DNA from 2 places in the Buttiauxella sp. BIGb0552 genome. Region 2 is predicted to be linked to the other one. Evidence: predicted binding sites of a transcription regulator. Region 2 holds the regulator's gene; the other holds the start of a gene.

Region 1 (9,144 bases), on a different contig from region 2:
ATTCTGATGCTGTATCTGTTCGGTGGGGCGATGCTGAAAGGCTTCTCACTGACCATGCTTATCGGTGTTTCTATCGGTACTGTTTCTTCTATCTACGTGGCGTCTGCACTGGCGTTGAAACTGGGCATGAAGCGTGAGCACATGTTGCAGCAGAAAGTAGAGAAAGAAGGCGCGGATCAACCGTCGATTCTGCCTTAACCTTTAGGGTTTCGCTGAAAGCTAAAACCGCAGCCATCGTGCTGCGGTTTTTTTTCGCCTGAGTAAAAGTCTCCTGACAGTATGCTGTCAGGAGGGGCTCGTTAGACTCTTCGATGAACCCTATCAATGAGGAGCAAACACATGGACACCATCATCAACTGGTTTGAAATTCCGGTACAGGATCTGGAACGAGCAACAGCTTTTTATGAAGCTGTTTTTGCGACTGAATTTCGCCGCGAAAGTATGTCTGGCATGGAGATGGCTATCTTCCCGCATACCAAGCCGAATCCCGGCGGGGCACTATTGAAATCCGATGCGTTTAAACCTGCTGCACAGGGAACCGTTGTTTATCTTCATGCACCTGATTTAGCCGCCATGCTTGAGCGTGTGGTTAAAGCCGGAGGCGAATGCGTATTCGGCCCGCAAGAACTCCCGGATGACATTGGGACTTTTGCGCTTATCGTCGACAGTGAAGGGAATCGTGTCGGGTTACATCAACCGGTTTGACTCCCGGTATATACTGAATGACAAACGCCTGCCGGACATTCTGGCAGGCATTACTCTTTTGAAATAACGCCATGAGCCGAAGAGCAGACCGCCTTTTTCAAATCGTCCAGATCCTGCGTGGGCGTCGTATTTCCACGGCAGCGTTACTTGCCGAACGCCTTGAGGTTTCTGAACGCACCATTTATCGCGATATCCGCGACCTTTCACTTTCCGGTGTTCCCATTGAAGGTGAGGCTGGCTGCGGCTACCGATTATTACCGGGCTATGATTTGCCACCGCTGATGTTTACGGCGAACGAAGTGGAAGCGCTCGTGGCCGCGATTCGTCTGCTGCAAACATGGAGCGGTGAAACGCTGGCGCAGGCTGCCGGAACGGCAGAAGAAAAGCTGCTTGGTGTACTCACCCCACAGCGACGGGCGGTTGCGGAGCGCTGCCGCATCCTTTCGCCTGATTTTAATAAATATCCGCAGGTCAAAACGTGGTTTGATGTTTTTCATCGCGCAATTGGCCAGCTTCAAGTACTGCGCATCGACTATGAAGATCATAAGGGGAAAGTGTCGAGCCGCAATATACACCCGCTTGGGCTGACATTTTGGGGAGAAGTCTGGCTGCTGGTAGCCTGGTGTGAAACGCGTGAAGATTACCGCAGTTTTCGCCTGGATCGCTGTTTGTCTGTGGCCCCCACGGGGCTGCATTTTTCGGAGCGGCCCGACCGTTCTTTAAATCATTTTATTCAGTTGCAGCAAAATGAAGGCTGTCTTCCAGAAACAAAAAAGCCGACCGGCAAATAGCGGATCGGCTTTTTAAGGATTCAGACAGCTATTAGAAGTTGTAACCAACCACTAAGTAACCACCCCAACCGGTAGAGCGAACGCTGAAATCACCGTTACCGAAGTTCAGGCTTGCGTCGTCATTCCACTGGCCACCGTTGTGCCAGTAACGGGCAACAACTGCATAGTGGAAGTGATCGTAGTTCAGAGACAGGATGTGGCTGGATGCGATGGAATCACTGGTACGAGCATGCTTGCCGTTGTTATCCATGAAGTTGTCATCGCCCAGGTCTGAGCCCCAGTCGAAGTTGGTGAAACCGATGTAGCTCAGGTTACCGCCCCACAGGGAAGTAATCGGTACAAAGTATTTCACTTTGAAGCGGTAGCCATCCCACTCGTTTTCGTTGGATGCGCCATAGTTCTGCCATTGGTATTTCGCGTACACGTTCATGGACAGGCTCATTGGCAGGCCAGTGTCGATGTCGGTACCCAGACCCATGTACCAGGTGCTCTGGCGGCCATCTTTGTTGCGACCCATATCGTAGATATAGTTGTTTGCAACATACCATTCTTTGAACGGACCGAAGCTCAGGTCAGTGCCAGTCAGCTTGTCGATAGAGAAACGCGGTTCGATTTCCATAAACAGTGGAGAACCGTGGTTCCAGATACCTTTCGCATCAGTGTTACCACCGAAGAATACTGGCGCATCCATGTAACCATAGAAGTCGAACCAGTCTTTCTTAGCGAAAGCTTCATATTCCAGGTAGGTATCGTTACGGATTTGTGGTCCGAAACGGGTGTGGTAGCTGCCCACAACGTTAACGCTTTGGTGCCACCAATCAGAAAGGTATTCGGTATTTTTTGTTTCTTCAGCCTGAGCCGTGAAAGAGCTTGAAAGCGCCAGGACGGTGCTAGCCGCCAAAATAATTTTTTTCATTTTATATGCCACTGTTTTTTACATGGATCCCGTGAGGGCAGGAGGTGTTTTATCACCTAAGGTCATCAACCATTAACTTGGCTTTTTATTGACGCGCCTATTATAGAAATCCCTGCTCACAAAAATATGTTTCATTTCACATTATCGTTAAGTACGTAATCGATTGCGTTCTCAATTGCGCACATTAAAAACGGGCGAGATTCTACCTGCTTCTGAAATTTAAGCAAATAGATGGTCCGTTGTTACAGGTATATGTGATTAAGATCACTAGATTTATTCTTTGAAGTGAAAGGTGCTGATCGTGTTTCATTTGTTTAGTTGTAACAAAAAACGCAGATGTTACTGAGGGTTACCCCCGCAAGCACGAGGGCAATTATCTATTGTTGGGCTGGTAGTGCCTGCGAAGGGTCGACTGGTTGTATATCGTGAATTCTCACAAAACCTAATTGTTCAGGCGAAAGTCCTGAAAGCAACAACGGGATACTGACATCGCTCGGTGCCAGCACGCTCGCAGGAGCACTGAATTGCTGTGACTGGACGTTCACTTCCTGGTAGTTATCCGTAGTGCCCTGAATTTGTCCCCATTCTACTTTGCCGGTAAAAGCGGGCAGAGGATCGTTGGACTCGCCTTTGATAACGAGCATCACACGGCTGCCATTTGCTTCTGGAGTCATGCTGCTCAGCGACATTTGCAAATTACCTAACTGACTATTCAGGCGTGCCGGAGTTTTAGAACCTGGTAACAAGTAGACGCCAGTAGTTGATTTCGCATTCAGCGCATTTTGTTGCGTCAGCTTGATTGTCTGGTCAGTGAGCTTTGTCATTTCTTTATTCAGTGAACCCACTTCACTCTTCATTTGATGAACTTCAGTTTGTTGCGCGCAGGCGCTGAGGCTCACCAGGCTGCTAACCAGGAGTATTCTTAGGTAACTCTTTGTCATCGCTAATTTTTCCTTGAGGTTTTGTCCTGATTTAAGCGTAGCTTGTCGCTAATGAAAAGTCATATTTGTTGGGATGATGTGGCGTTACCTTTGTACTCCCGCTACTTCGCGGTAAACTATTGTTCATTTGAATAATCCTTCAGGACGCGCCATGCATTGCCCATTCTGTTTCGCAGTAGACACCAAAGTGATTGATTCCCGGCTTGTCGGCGAAGGGTCATCCGTGCGTCGTCGCCGCCAGTGCCTGGTTTGTCATGAACGCTTCACAACTTTTGAAGTGGCGGAACTAGTGATGCCACGCGTCGTGAAAAGTAATGATGTTCGCGAACCGTTTAATGAAGACAAGCTACGTAGCGGTATTTTAAAAGCACTGGAAAAACGCCCAGTGAGCTCTGACGACGTTGAAATGGCAGTAAACCACATCAAATCCCAATTGCGTGGCACAGGCGAGCGTGAAGTACCAAGCAAAATGATCGGCAATCTGGTAATGGAACAGCTTAAGAAACTCGATAAAGTGGCGTATATCCGCTTTGCTTCGGTTTATCGCAGCTTTGAAGATATCCGCGAGTTTGGCGAAGAAATTGCCCGTTTACAGGATTAATGCTGATGTCGCTTGATGAAAAGTTTATGGCTCGCGCGCTGCAATTGGCAAAGCGTGGCCGTTTTACTACTATGCCAAACCCCAATGTTGGCTGCGTGATTGCTAAAGATGGCGAAATTGTTGGTGAAGGTTTCCACTTTCGTGCGGGCGAACCTCATGCAGAAGTTCACGCGTTGCGTATGGCGGGTGACAAAGCACAAGGTGCTACGGCGTATGTCACGCTGGAGCCATGCAGTCATCACGGTCGCACACCTCCGTGCTGCGATGCGTTAATTGCGGCTGGTGTTTCGCGTGTGGTTGCCGCGATGCAAGACCCGAATCCACAAGTTGCCGGGCGTGGTTTGTACCGCCTGAAAGAAGCGGGCATTGAAGTCAGCCATGGTTTGATGATGAACGAAGCTGAGGTCATTAACCGTGGCTTCCTGAAACGTATGCGCACTGGCTTCCCATATATCCAACTTAAACTTGGCGCGTCGCTGGACGGGCGCACCGCGATGGCAAGTGGTGAAAGTCAGTGGATCACTTCGCCTGAGTCACGCCGTGATGTGCAGCGCTTGCGTGCGCAAAGTGCAGCTATTCTAAGCAGCAGTGCAACGGTGTTGGCTGACGATCCGTCTTTAACTGTGCGTTGGAATGAATTAGACAGCGCGACTCAGGCCGTTTACGCCGAAGAAAACTTACGCCAGCCAACGCGCATTATTCTCGATCGTGGAAATCTCGTGACGCCGCACCACAAAATTATCGCTCAGGCAGGTGAAACCTGGCTTGCACGTTGTAAAGCGGATGAGCAAATATGGCCTAATGGTGTTGAGCAATTTATCGTACCAGAGCATAACGGTCATCTCGATTTGGTCGTCATGATGATGCTACTGGGCAAACGCCAGGTGAATTCCATTTGGGTGGAAGCGGGCGCAACACTTGGTGGGGCGCTACTTCAAGCTGGTCTGGTTGATGAGTTGATTGTGTATGTAGCACCGAAATTATTAGGTAACGACGCACGTGGCTTATGTAACCTGCCAGGGCTTGAAAAATTAGCCGATGCGCCAGAATTTAGCTTTAGTGAAGTCCGTCAGGTCGGCCCTGATTTGTGCCTGCATTTAACGCCGCGATACAGTCGCTAGTAAAACGTAAGCGGGCACGAAAAGTTTATGATAAAATCCGCCCCCCTAACGGGGCTAAACAGAACCGTAAAGGAAGAATATGAACATCATTGAAGCAGCCGTTGCTACTCCAGACGCTCGCGTCGCCATCACCATCGCGCGTTTTAACAACTTCATCAATGACAGCCTGCTGGATGGTGCGCTTGACGCCCTGAAACGTATCGGCCAGGTTAAAGATGAAAATATCACCGTGGTCTGGGTTCCGGGTGCTTACGAGTTGCCACTGGCGGCAGATGCACTGGCGAAAACCGGTAATTATGACGCGGTGATTGCGCTGGGTACGGTTATCCGTGGCGGCACAGCTCACTTTGAATATGTTGCTGGTGGTGCCAGCAATGGCCTGGCACATGTTGCGCAGGAAAGTGGTATTCCAGTCGCCTTTGGCGTGCTGACCACCGAAAGTATTGAACAAGCCATCGAACGCGCTGGCACAAAAGCCGGTAACAAGGGTGCAGAAGCTGCACTGACCGCGCTTGAAATGATTAATGTATTGAAAGCCATCAAGGCCTGATTTTTTGTAAGGGGAAATCTGTGAAACCTGCTGCTCGTCGCCGTGCCCGTGAGTGTGCCGTTCAGGCGCTATACTCCTGGCAGTTATCTCGAAATGACATCGCTGATGTCGAATACCAGTTCCTGGCTGAACAGGACGTCAAAGACGTTGACGTTAACTACTTCCGCGAACTGTTGGTCGGGGTGGCTACTAACAGCGCGTATCTGGATGGGCTAATGAAGCCTTACCTGTCTCGCCAGCTCGAAGAGTTGGGTCAGGTAGAAAAAGCGGTTCTGCGTATTGCACTGTTTGAATTGGCTAAACGTGATGACGTGCCATACAAAGTGGCAATCAACGAAGCCATTGATCTTGCGAAAACCTTCGGTGCCGAAGACAGCCACAAGTTCGTCAATGGTGTGCTTGATAAAGCTGCTCCACAGATTCGTCCCCGCAAAAAGTAATCTTCTGGCCGGTGATTATTCATGAGTTTTTGAGCTACAGCTAACAACGCTGTAGCCTAAAGAATACTGAATACCCGGCCTTTTTTTATTCTATATCCGTTAGCATTCAAGTTGCAGCGAACACCCCTGCAGCTTGCAGAATGATGGGTATATTCAGAGGCGTAACGAATGGCATGCGGTGAGTTTTCCTTAATTGCCCGTTATTTTGATCGCGTAAGCAGTTCCCGTCGCGATGTGGAAACCGGAATCGGCGATGATTGTGCATTGCTGACGGTAGCCGAGAAGCAACTTTTAGCGATAAGCACTGATACGCTAGTCTCAGGCATCCACTTCCTGCCGGATATCGATCCCCGCGATTTGGGCTACAAAGCTCTGGCTGTTAATCTAAGCGATTTGGCTGCTATGGGCGCCGATCCGGCCTGGCTGACGCTGGCTATTACCCTTCCTGAAGTCGATGAAAGCTGGCTTGAAGCCTTCAGCGATAGTCTGTTTGAACAACTCGAATACTACGATATGCAGCTGATCGGCGGTGATACCACACGTGGTCCGCTCGCAATGACGCTGGGTATTCATGGTCTCGTGCCGGTGGGGCGTGCGCTTAAACGAAGTGGCGCGCGGCCAGGTGACTGGATCTACGTCACGGGTACGCCGGGCGACAGCGCAGCTGGCCTGGCCATTTTGCAGGATCGCTTAGTGGTTAAAGATCCCGCGCAAGCTGCATATCTTAAAAAGCGCCATTTGCGCCCAACTCCTCGCGTGCTGCACGGGCAGGCCTTGCGTGATCTCGCCAGCAGCGCAATTGACCTCTCTGACGGGCTAATCTCTGATTTAGGTCATATTCTTAAAGCAAGCGGATGTGGAGCGCGCATAGATCTCGATGCTCTGCCATATTCGACCGCCTTGAAAACTAACGTCAGCGCTGAACTCGGGTTGCAATGGGCGCTTTCTGGCGGAGAAGATTACGAGCTGTGCTTTACCGTGCCGGAACTCAATCGTGGTGCCCTGGATGTCGCTATTGGCAATCTTGGAATTCCATTTACTTGCATCGGCCAGGTTGCGCCTGAGTCTGAAGGGCTGCAGTTCTTGCAAAATGGCAAACCGGTTACGCTGGATTTAAAAGGATACGATCACTTTGCCTCGCGCTAAAGATGTGGCTAAAAGCCGTCTCAAACTCAGCAATCCCTGGCATTTGCTTGCCACTGGTTTTGGCAGTGGCTTAAGTCCAATAATGCCGGGTACCGTGGGGTCGCTTGCAGCGATCCCATTGTGGTATCTGATGACATTTTTGCCATGGCAGCTCTATTCCATGGTCATCATGCTTGGTATTTGTATTGGTGTTTATCTGTGCCACCAGACCGCACGTGATATGGGGGTTCATGACCACGGCAGTATAGTGTGGGATGAATTCATCGGCATGTGGATTACGCTGATGGCGCTGCCAATCAACGACTGGCGCTGGGTTGCCGCAGGCTTTTTGGTATTCCGAATTCTCGATATCTGGAAGCCGTGGCCAATCCGTTGGTTTGACCGTAACGTGCATGGAGGTATGGGGATCATGGTGGATGACATTGTCGCCGGGGTGTTCTCCGCGGGAATAATCTATGTGATTGGTCACCACTGGCCGATTGGCTTGTTCTGATTTAAACAACCCTTACACTCTCCTGATGGAGAGTGTAAGTGCATTGAACAGTTACTTGAATCCTACCTTTTCATGCGGTTCGTATACCGTTTCCAGCTCGGCAATCTCTTCAGGTTTCAGCGTTAAATCCGCCGCACCCAGTAAATCATCCAGTTGGTGCTCACGCGAGGTACCAATAATCGGCGCGGCAATCCCCGGCTTACTCAGCAGCCATGCCAGCGCGACCTGCGCCCGTGACACACCTTTATCATCCGCGACATTCGCCAGACGTTCAGCAATCAGCGCATCGTTATCCCGGCTCCCTTCGTACAGCGTTTTACCAAACTCATCAGACACCGAGCGCGCGGTGGTATCACCCCATGGGCGAGTCAACTTGCCGCGTGCAAGCGGGCTCCAGGGGATCACGGCGATCCCCTGTTCGTAGCACAGCGGCAGCATATCGAGCTCTTCTTCACGATAGATCAGATTGTAGTGATCCTGCATGGTGACGAAACGCGCCCAGCCATGTTGATCCTGCAATGCCAGCGCTTGCGCAAACTGGGAGCTGTGCATGGACGACGCGCCGATATAACGTGCTTTACCCGCTTTCACCACATCGTTTAGCGCTTCAAGCGTCTCTTCAATAGGCGTGTTGTAGTCCCAGCGGTGGATTTGCAGCAGATCGACATAATCGGTCCCAAGGCGGCGCAAGCTGTCATCAATCGAACGCAAAATCTGTGCTCGTGACAAGCCTTCAGCCAAATCGCCGACCTGATGGTAAACCTTGGTAGCCAGTACGGCATCTTCGCGGCGCATGAAGTCTTTAAGAGCACGCCCGACAATCTCTTCGCTGCTACCGTCGGAATAGCTATTGGCGGTATCAAAGAAATTAATGCCGTTATCGATGGCGTGTTTGATGATGAGGCGGCTGCTCTCTTCAGGAAGTGTCCAGGCGTGTTTGCCACGGTCTGGCTCACCAAAGGTCATGCAGCCCAGGCAAAGGCGGGAAACTTTGAGGTCTGTTTTTCCTAACGTGTTGTATTGCATACTTCCACTCCAACTATTCAGGTTCCTTTAAGCATAGCAGGAGTGGAGCAGGGGATTATTTAAGCCAGTCGCGGATCTTCGTTTCCATGCCTTGAGCATCAAGCCCAATGGCGGCACGCGCTTCTTCCTGAGTGCCTTGCGGAATAAAGTAATCCGGCAGGCCAATATTCAGCACCGGAACCACTTTACGGTTGACCATCAGCACTTCGTTGACGCCACTCCCAGCACCACCCATGACCGCATTCTCTTCTATTGTCACCAGTGATTCGTGGCTGGCAGCCAGTTCCAGAATCAGCGCTTCATCAAGCGGCTTCACAAAACGCATATCGACCAGCGTTGCATTCAGTGATTGGGCAACGGCTTCCGCTTCCGGCAACAGCGTGCCGAAGTTCAGCAGCGCGACTTTCTCACCAG
Region 2 (9,144 bases):
GATTGGTGTGCCGAACAAAATTGGTTCGTTGATGTTAAAGAAGCTTGGCACCACGCCCATTTTGCCGATGGTGCGCAGATGAATCGCACGGCTACGTAACAGCAAGAATGCCAGTGGCAGCGTTGACCCAACACCGCCAATCAGCAAATAGTGGTCCCAGAAACCTTGCAGATAGATATGCGGCAGGACATTGCCCGCAGCCAGAGCGGTCTGGTTAGCGGAAAGGTTAGCCATCCAGAACGGGTTCATGATCCCGGTGACGATAAGCGCACCATGAATACCGGCAAACCACAAAATCTGGCAGATAAAGACGGAAATCAAAATCGCAGGCAGCGAGTCGGATGCGGAAACTAACGGCGCCAGCAGATGCATAATCGCTTCGGGAATAATCATCCCTGTGGTTGACTCAATAAATAAATTCAGCGGGTGCAAGGTGGCAACAATCACCACAACCGGAATCAGAATTTCAAATGAGCGCGCAACGCCTGTCGGCACTTCTTTCGGCAAACGGATGGTGATGTTGTGGCGTTTTAATAACGCGTACATTTCGCTGGCGTAAATCGCCGTGATCAGCGCGGTGAAAATGCCCTGGCCGGAGAAGTACTGCGTTGAAATCTGCCCGTCTTTATACGGTGCGGCGACCAGTAAAAAGGCCATAAACGCCAGTAAGCCGGTCATTATCGGGTCGAGCTTATAGTGCTTCCCGAGGCTTGCGCCAATACCGACAGAAATAAAGAACGTCATCACACCCATGCTGAGGTTAAACGGCAGCATTAACTGTTCACGGTAGGTGAGAGAGAAATTCAGCCATGATCGCGCAAAAGTCCAACTGCTGTCTGGCGAGAATGGCGGGAAGATAAACACTAACAAGAAAGACCCGATGATCATAAACGGAAGGGCGGAGATAAAACCGTCGCGAATGGCGATGACATGGCGCTGAGAGCCCATTGCTCCTGCCATTGGCGTGACTTTTTGCTCAATCACATTGACCATTTTTTGGTACATGCTCATGGCGGTATCCTTGCTATTGTTTTTTGGAAAGTGGACTGATTGTGAAACAACATGGAAACCGGTTTCCAATGAATAAAGAGATAAGTGTTAACGGGATCAAACTCGTGAAGAAAGTAGCGCAGGAAACGTGAAGGGACTCACATTTTGTTAAGAAAATGCAACATGTTTGCAAGGATTGAATTTACCCCGGCGGAGCCGGGGTGGAAATCAGTGCGGAACCCGTAAACCGTTTTCGACGCCACGAGTGAAGACGACTTGCCAGAGCTGGATATCACGTGCACGGAAGGCACCGGCACAAGCATTCAGATAATAACTAAACATGCGTTTGAATCGTTCTGAATAGTTATCTGCAATTTCCGGCCAAAAGTTATTGAAGCGTTCATGCCAGGCCATCAATGTTTTGTCATAGTCGGCGCCAAAATTGTGCCAATCTTCCATCACAAAATGACCTTCGCTGGCATCGGCAATCTGGCGCACTGATGGCAGGCAGCCATTAGGGAAAATGTACTTGTCTATCCATGGGTCAACACCGTTAAAGGTTTTATTCGAGCCAATGGTATGCAGCAGGAAAATACCGTCGGGTTTTAGGTTGCGGTCGGCAACATTAAAATAGGTGGCATAGTTTTTCGGCCCAACATGTTCGAACATGCCGACAGAAACAATGCGGTCGAATTGCATATCCAGTTCGCGATAGTCTTGCAGTGCAATATTAACGTTAAGCCCGCTACAACGCTCTTGCGCCAATTTTTGTTGTTCGGCGGAGATGGTTACACCATGAACGGCTACGCCGTAATTCCGGGCAGCAAATTCTGCCAGACCGCCCCAGCCGCAACCAATATCAAGTAGCGTCATTCCTGGCTCAAGATGCAGCTTATCGCAGATCATTTTAAGCTTGGCGTTTTGTGCATCACTTAGCGTAGTAGCGTCTTTCCAATAACCGCAGGAATATTGCATATGTTCATCAAGCATGCGGCTAAATAAGTCATTGCCCAAATCATAGTGTTCTTTACCGACTATCCACGCGCGTTTTTTGGATTGCAGATTAACTAAGCGCGCGGCGGCTACACGTAGCGTGTCTTTTAAATGGTGGGGGAGTTGCCGCTCAAGTCCGGCGCGAATGGCATTATGGAAAAAAATATCCAGTCGTTCGCAGTCCCACCAGCCGTCCATATAGCTTTCACCAAGACCCAGTGTACCCTCTTGCAGAACACGCTTAAAAAAATCGGGATGCTTAACCTGTATATCGAAGGGGCGTGGGCCATTAATTTCTACCCCTGCCCGCGTGAGCATATCGTTCACAATCCGATACCACGGGTTATTTCTTATTCTGACTTCTTCTATACACGATGAACTCATAGCTTCTCCATCACCAATGTGAGAGGAACCTTAAAACAGCGTAGACGCTATTTTGGGCATGTGAGAAATGTCACGGAAAATTCCGTGTGCCTGATATCCGACGTAGAACAGAGAAAGGGGGCTTGGCGCCCCAAAAAACAGCTGTAAAACAAAAACGGGAGCCAAAAGGCTCCCGTTTTAATGTGATTATTATGGTGTTATTTGTTGAGCCGTTTATGAGTATAGGCTCGCTTAAGCGGTGATTCAATCACATATTCTTAGCAAGCTAACCATGTTGAGGTTGAGCAATTTTAATCTTAATGTGCATCTGATTCAGCCGGTTGCCAGACTTCGGCATTTTTATGACGCTGAAGCAGATAACCCAGCATGGCCAGAACAATTGTTACCAGCATGACACTGGTGGTTGTCAGCAGTGGAGTAGCGACCAACCATGACACCATCAAACTTGCCAGGAAGCACAGGCCCAATTGCAGCGTGTTTTGCAGCGCAGCGGCTTTACCTGTGGCTTGTGGGAAAGGCAACAGTGCAGAAGCAACAACGATTGGGTAAATCGCCCCGTTGGCAATCGCCATGATACAGAATGGGATGAGCAGCATGGTCAGGTTCGCGTGTCCACTTATCGATACCGCCCAGGTGCCGAAAACACTCACCGTATATAACGCAAGCAACCACGGCAGCATTTGCTTGCCTTGCCATTTTTGCAGTGCGCTACGGCAGCCATAACCACCAATCAGGAAGGCGATAGTTTGCGGCACATAGCTCAGGCCAATTGCCGCCGGGCTGTAACCCATATCGTTCAGAATAAACGGAGAACCGGTCAGCCAGGCAAAGAAGCTGGCAGAGCAAGCTGCGTAAATCAACACGTTGCCGCTATATACACGAGAGCGCAGTAACGACATAAAGCTGACTTTATTGTCTTCTGTTTGCGGGTGATGCTGGGTACGTGGTTTCAGACGCAGAGTTGGGATCATCAGCACCAGCGTGATGGCAAACAGTGTGGCGAAAATCGCCTGCCAGTCAAAGTGGGTCAAAATCCAGCTACCCAAAAGTGGAGCCAGTGCAGGAGACAGACCAACCAGCGGCATAATCGTTGCAAAAATACGATTTGCGCGGTTTGCCGGGTAGTAATCGGTCACCAGTGCCTGCCAGCTTACCGCGGCAGAACAAACACCAACGGCCTGAACGAAGCGCAGGACCAGCAGAGCGGTGGCACTTTCTACCCACAACATTCCAATACAACCGACGGCGAACAGACTCAGACCGGCCAGCAAAACTGGTTTACGTCCGAAATGGTCTGACAGCGGCCCCCACATTAACTGGGCAAACGCAAAGCCCGCAAGGAACAGGCTCAGGCTCGCACTAACGGCGGAGGCATCGGTCTGTAAATCTTGCTGAATGGCAGCGAAAGCAGGCAGATACATGTCTGTGGCAAGGAAGCCCAGAACACTTAATCCAGCCAGCCAGATAAGAAATCCTTTTGATGGTTGCATAATTTTCTCTTGTTTTATCTTGCAGGTTGATCGCCGCGAGAGTGTACGGAGTGCAAATAGGCTTGTGAAACGCTAATATTTGTAGGTTGCGTTCAAAAATTTTGTGAGCAGAGAAATGTGGTCAGAATATTCGCTGGAAGTGATAGATGCGGTAGCGCGCAATGGCAGCTTCAGTGGTGCAGCACAAGAGCTGCACCGCGTTCCGTCAGCTATCAGCTATACGGTACGGCAACTTGAAGATTGGTTAGCGGTTCCGTTATTCGAACGTCGCCATCGGGATGTTGAATTAACCCCCGCAGGCGTCTTTTTCCTGAAAGAAGGCCGCTCTGTTATCAAAAAAATGATGACGACACGGCAGCAGTGTCAACAGATCGCAAATGGATGGCGCGGGCACCTGGCTATCGCAGTTGATAACATCGTTAAACCTGAACGAACGCGTCAGTTGGTGTTGGATTTTTATCGTCATTTTCCGGATATCGAACTGCGTATATTCCAGGAAGTGTTTAACGGCGTGTGGGATGCGCTGGCTGATGGGCGAGTTGAAGTCGCGATTGGTGCGACACAAGCTATTCCTGTCGGGGGGCGTTATGCGTTCCGCGATATGGGGACGTTGAGTTGGCGCTGTGTGGTGTCATCAAATCACCCACTGGCACAGCAGGGCGGAACCTTAAGTGATGATGATCTGCGAGCCTGGCCGTCGTTAGTACTGGAAGATACCTCCCGTTCGCTACCGAAGCGTATTACCTGGCTTTTGGATAACCAGCGTCGAGTTGTGGTTCCAGACTGGGAATCTGGCTCTGATTGTCTTAGCGCGGGTTTATGTATTGGTATGGTGCCATTGCATATAGCAAAGCCGTGGTTGGCTTCAGGGCAGTGGAGTGAGCTGACGCTCGATAACCCGTTCCCGGACGCGGCATGTTGCCTGACATGGCGGCAAAATGATGCTTCGCCAGCTCTGGCCTGGCTGCTGGAGTATTTAGGGGATAGTGAGACGATGAATCAGGAGTGGTTGCAGGAGCCTGCTTAGACAGGCTCCATTGACTATTTTAGCGGCGGTAATCGCGGAATGGGCCATCAGCCACAGAACGGCGTTCAATCAGGCGCGGATGTACTTCAATTGATTGCGACTCTTCGCGTTTATTGACGATTCTATCCAGCAGCATATTGAAAGCTGTTTCACCCAGCGAGTCCTTCGGCTGGTGAATGGTGGTCAATGCCGGTGTGAAATAACGAGCGTTACGCACGTTGTCATAACCGATAATGGAAATATCCTGCGGTACGCGTAAACCCATTTCATCAGCAGCACAAATTGCGCCCATCGCCATAATGTCGCCGCCGCAGAATACTGCGGTAGGGCGCTGAGACTGACCGATAATCTGCTGCATGGCGCGGTAGCCTGACTCAGGTTCAAAGTCACCTTGCACAATCCAGTTCTCAGGAATAGCGATCCCAGCTTCTTCCAGCGCCTTCATAAAACCAGCATGGCGGCCGCCACCGGTATTACGCTCCATTTGGCCAGGGATTGCACCAATTTCGCGGTGACCACGTTCAATCAAATAACGTCCAGCCAGATAGCCACCGTGGAAGGCATTATCGACAACGGAGTCGGTGAAATCTGCGCGGGCTTCGCCCCAGTCCATCACAACCATTGGGATGTGACGATACTCTTCAAGCATAGTCAGTAATGATTCCGGATATTCAGAGCACATCACCAGCAGCCCATCGACGCGCTTTTGCGCCATCATGGATAAATAGGCGCGCTGTTTTTCGAAATTATTGTGCGCATTACCCAAAATCAGGGTGTAGCCTTTTTCAAAGCAGCTATTTTCGACAGCTTCGATTATCTCGGCAAAATAGGGTGCTTCGCTAGAAGTGGCTAGCAAACCAATCGTTTTGGTGTGATTAACTTTCAAGCTACGCGCGACGGCGCTCGGCGAATAGTGCAATTGTTTGATTGCCGCCCAGACCGCGTTACGTGTTTCTTCCGCCACAAAACGGGTCTTGTTAATCACATGTGATACGGTTGTGGTGGAAACGTTTGCGAGCTTCGCTACGTCCTTGATTGTCGCCATTAAATTTCACTCCGGGCCATATCGTAAACCCCTGATAACCAATGTGTTAAACGTTTGCGTACGCCAACTCCTGAGGCAACGTTAAGGTTGCAGGTATGCCGGGATTGCGACATAAAACGGGAGGAGGGCGTTGAGTAGATGGTACGCAATAAATTAGCGTGGGATTTTGGCCTATCCAGGAGAAAAGTGAAAGAGGGAAAAGCGATATCAGGTTAAAACCAGGGGGATTTTTATGTCTGATTGTGGGAAAATCAAGCCGACACACCGATTGTAGGGTAATAAAAGGAGTTTGCTAATGAGTACCGATCTGAAATTTTCAATCATGACCACGGTTGTTGTTTTGGCACTGATTGTGTGTGGCGCGTTAACCGCCGTACTGCACTGATACATCGCTCTGATTAAAATGGGCCGCAATCGCGGCCCATATATTTTAGGTTTTATGCTGCCAGATTCTTAGCAACAAACTCCCAGTTCACCAACGCCCAGAAATGCTCAAGATAGCCAGCACGAGCATTGCGGTAGTCGATGTAGTACGCATGTTCCCACACATCCACAGTCAATAACGGTGTTGCCGCTGTTGTTAGTGGGGTACCCGCGTTTGAGGTAGAGACAATCGCCAGAGCGCCATCTTCTTGTTTGACAAGCCAGGTCCAGCCAGCGCCAAAGTTTTTAATAGCTGCATCAGTGAACTGCTGTTTAAACTCAGCAAAGCTACCAAACGACTTATTAATGGCTTCCAGAAGCTCTCCAGTTGGTTCACCGCCAGCATTTGGTGCCAGGCAATTCCAGTAGAAGGTGTGGTTCCAAACCTGTGCTGCGTTGTTAAACACGCCGCCTTCGGAAGTACGAACGATCTCTTCGAGATTTTTACCTTCAAACGCAGTGCCCTTAACCAGATTGTTCAGGTTAGTGACATAGGTTTGATGGTGTTTACCGTAATGGTATTCCAGAGTTTCGGCGGAGATATGCGGTGCTAAAGCATCTTTTGCATATGGTAGTGCAGGTAGTTCGAACGACATTGCTGACTCCTTATTACCCTTCATACTTCGAGCTGCATCTTTGTTGGCTGCGATGCAACTCGAATTATTTTGGGTATCTATTGTTAAACATCACTTTTAGTGCGGGTTTAGGGTAACAAATTGAAAGGATAAGCAAAAGAGGGAACTCACCTGCCCAGGGAAGGGCAGGCGCAGGTTTTCGATAAATAGAGTTTAACGAATTGTTTTAGGGGTCATAACGCGTTTGGCACCGACATAGTGGCGCTGCCAGTAGTCTTCGCTTAGTGAGGTTATCTGGATATCTTGTCCGGTACGCGGTGACTGAATAAATTTACCGTTGCCCACGTACACGCCAACATGGTCAGCGGTGCCCCGACCTTGGGTGCGGAAGAAGACCAAATCACCAGTTTCAAGCTCCCCACGATCTACAGATGAGGCATCACGCAGGTGATACATCTCGTTAGCGGTACGAGGAATACGGAACTTCACTAAATCTTTGTATGCGTAGTAAACCAGACCGCTGCAATCGAAACCGGTAACCGGCGAGGTGCCACCCCAACGATACGGTTTGCCTATCTGGCCCATCAATTTGTTCATTGCCGTTTTTTGTGCTTTTTGCACACGGACTTTATGCGCCGCAGCAATCGTCGTTGGCTGCTCTGATTTAACTTTTACACAATGCGCTTTATGGCCTTTACGCGGCTTGCTGCATTTTTCGGTGAAAGTAACAGGCTGGACTTTTGCGAGCTTAGAGGTTTTATTGCGGGAGTTTTTTGCAAGATTCTTTGTTTTAGCGCTGCTGGCATTTTGGGCGGTTTTACTTTTTGCGGCAGTTGTTTCTTTTTTCTTGCTGGCTGTTTTGACTGAGGTGGTGCTTTTTTTGCTGGTGGTAGTGGTTTTACTCTTACTGCTTTTTTCTGTGCTCTTCGTTGTGCTTTTAACAACGTGCGCTTTTTGCGCAGCCACGGGACGAGCGTGCTCAGACGCATGCGTCAATGGTGTATACGGCAAGGTAAATAGCAGAGCACAGAGCGTGATAGAAATTTTTGTTATCCGCGCCACTCGACAATCCCCTGGTGAAAATGAATGCATGAGAAAAACCATCATGCCCGTGTATGATTTTGCGAAACCCGCCGATTCTAATCTATTAAGCACGATAAAGTTAATAACCTTTTACTATTCGTCTTGCTGTTTCGTTACCGGACGCAAAAAAATTAACCAAACTAATGGTTGCAAGGCTATTTATTGATCAGGCTTAGGGTCATTTGCTGATTTTCAGTGGCGGGAAAAGTGTTATTCTTGATACATGTTGTCCCTCCATCGCGTATGACAGAAAAGCCCTATAAAAAATGGTGTTTTCTGGAGAGGGCGTCAATCGCTACAATGGCAGACTAATGCCAGCACTTGGTTTGAGGAAGCAAGCAATGAGCACTATTGAAAAAATCCAACAACAGATTACTGAGAACCCAATTCTTCTTTATATGAAAGGTTCTCCGAAACTGCCTAGCTGTGGCTTCTCCGCCCAGGCTGTGCAGGCGCTATCCGCTTGTGGTGAGCGTTTCGCGTACGTTGATATTTTACAGAATCCAGACATCCGTGCTGAGCTGCCAAAATACGCTAACTGGCCTACTTTCCCGCAGCTGTGGGTTGATGGTGAATTGGTTGGCGGCTGCGACATCATTATTGAGATGTATCAGCGTGGCGAGTTGCAGGCACTGATTAAAGAATCTGCTGCCAAGCATAAATCTGAAGAGCCAGACGCAGAGTAATTTGCAACTGGAGTCAGACCTGGAGTGAAATAAAAAGCGACCTGTTAAGGTCGCTTTTTTTATGCTTCGGATTCTGGCTCAGCCGGTAAGGGGAGTGGCCAGCCACCGAGTCGTTTCCAACGGTTAACGATTTCGCAAAAAAGCTCGGCGGTTTGCTCAGTATCATATAGAGCCGAGTGCGCCTGGCTGCTGTCAAATGGCATACCAGCGGCAATACACGCTTTAGCGAGTACCGTCTGGCCGAGAGCCAACCCGCTAAGTGCAGCAGTGTCAAAGGTCACAAATGGATGGAACGGGTTACGTTTTAAAGAAGCACGTTCTGCCGCTGCCATCATAAAGCTGTGATCGAATGTCGCATTATGGGCGACCATGATCGCGCGGTTACAACCGCTGTCTTTAATGCCTTTGCGCACCATTTTAAAAATGGCGTGCAGCGCGTCATATTCAC

The links. Region 2 encodes PurR, which represses purine synthesis genes. Its sites were predicted from a motif close to CANGCAAACGTTTGCNTG; they were not measured.
Region 1: a site for PurR is predicted at 2,565-2,582, ahead of EDF88_RS08550 (nucleoside-specific channel-forming protein Tsx). Genes of this name have one in related genera too.

Annotation. Positions count from the first base shown of each region.
Region 1 covers NZ_SODY01000002.1:818,023-827,166, reverse strand. Annotated here, with positions in the region: gene secF (protein translocase subunit SecF) at 1-198, shown strand, start outside; gene EDF88_RS08560 (VOC family protein) at 340-705, shown strand; gene EDF88_RS08555 (YafY family protein) at 777-1,496, shown strand; gene EDF88_RS08550 (nucleoside-specific channel-forming protein Tsx) at 1,528-2,412, opposite strand; gene EDF88_RS08545 (DUF3251 domain-containing protein) at 2,790-3,353, opposite strand; gene nrdR (transcriptional regulator NrdR) at 3,505-3,954, shown strand; gene ribD (bifunctional diaminohydroxyphosphoribosylaminopyrimidine deaminase/5-amino-6-(5-phosphoribosylamino)uracil reductase RibD) at 3,960-5,075, shown strand; gene ribE (6,7-dimethyl-8-ribityllumazine synthase) at 5,155-5,625, shown strand; gene nusB (transcription antitermination factor NusB) at 5,646-6,065, shown strand; gene thiL (thiamine-phosphate kinase) at 6,234-7,211, shown strand; gene pgpA (phosphatidylglycerophosphatase A) at 7,198-7,704, shown strand; gene EDF88_RS08510 (aldo/keto reductase) at 7,756-8,730, opposite strand; gene dxs (1-deoxy-D-xylulose-5-phosphate synthase) at 8,786-9,144, opposite strand, start outside.
Region 2 covers NZ_SODY01000001.1:183,624-192,767, forward strand. Annotated here, with positions in the region: gene EDF88_RS00835 (PTS sugar transporter subunit IIC) at 1-1,011, opposite strand, end outside; gene cfa (cyclopropane fatty acyl phospholipid synthase) at 1,219-2,367, opposite strand; gene punC (purine nucleoside transporter PunC) at 2,664-3,857, opposite strand; gene punR (DNA-binding transcriptional activator PunR) at 3,973-4,884, shown strand; gene purR (HTH-type transcriptional repressor PurR) at 4,904-5,929, opposite strand; gene EDF88_RS00860 (YnhF family membrane protein) at 6,225-6,314, shown strand; gene sodB (superoxide dismutase [Fe]) at 6,367-6,948, opposite strand; gene EDF88_RS00870 (C40 family peptidase) at 7,141-7,989, opposite strand; gene EDF88_RS00875 (Grx4 family monothiol glutaredoxin) at 8,352-8,696, shown strand; gene rnt (ribonuclease T) at 8,756-9,144, opposite strand, start outside.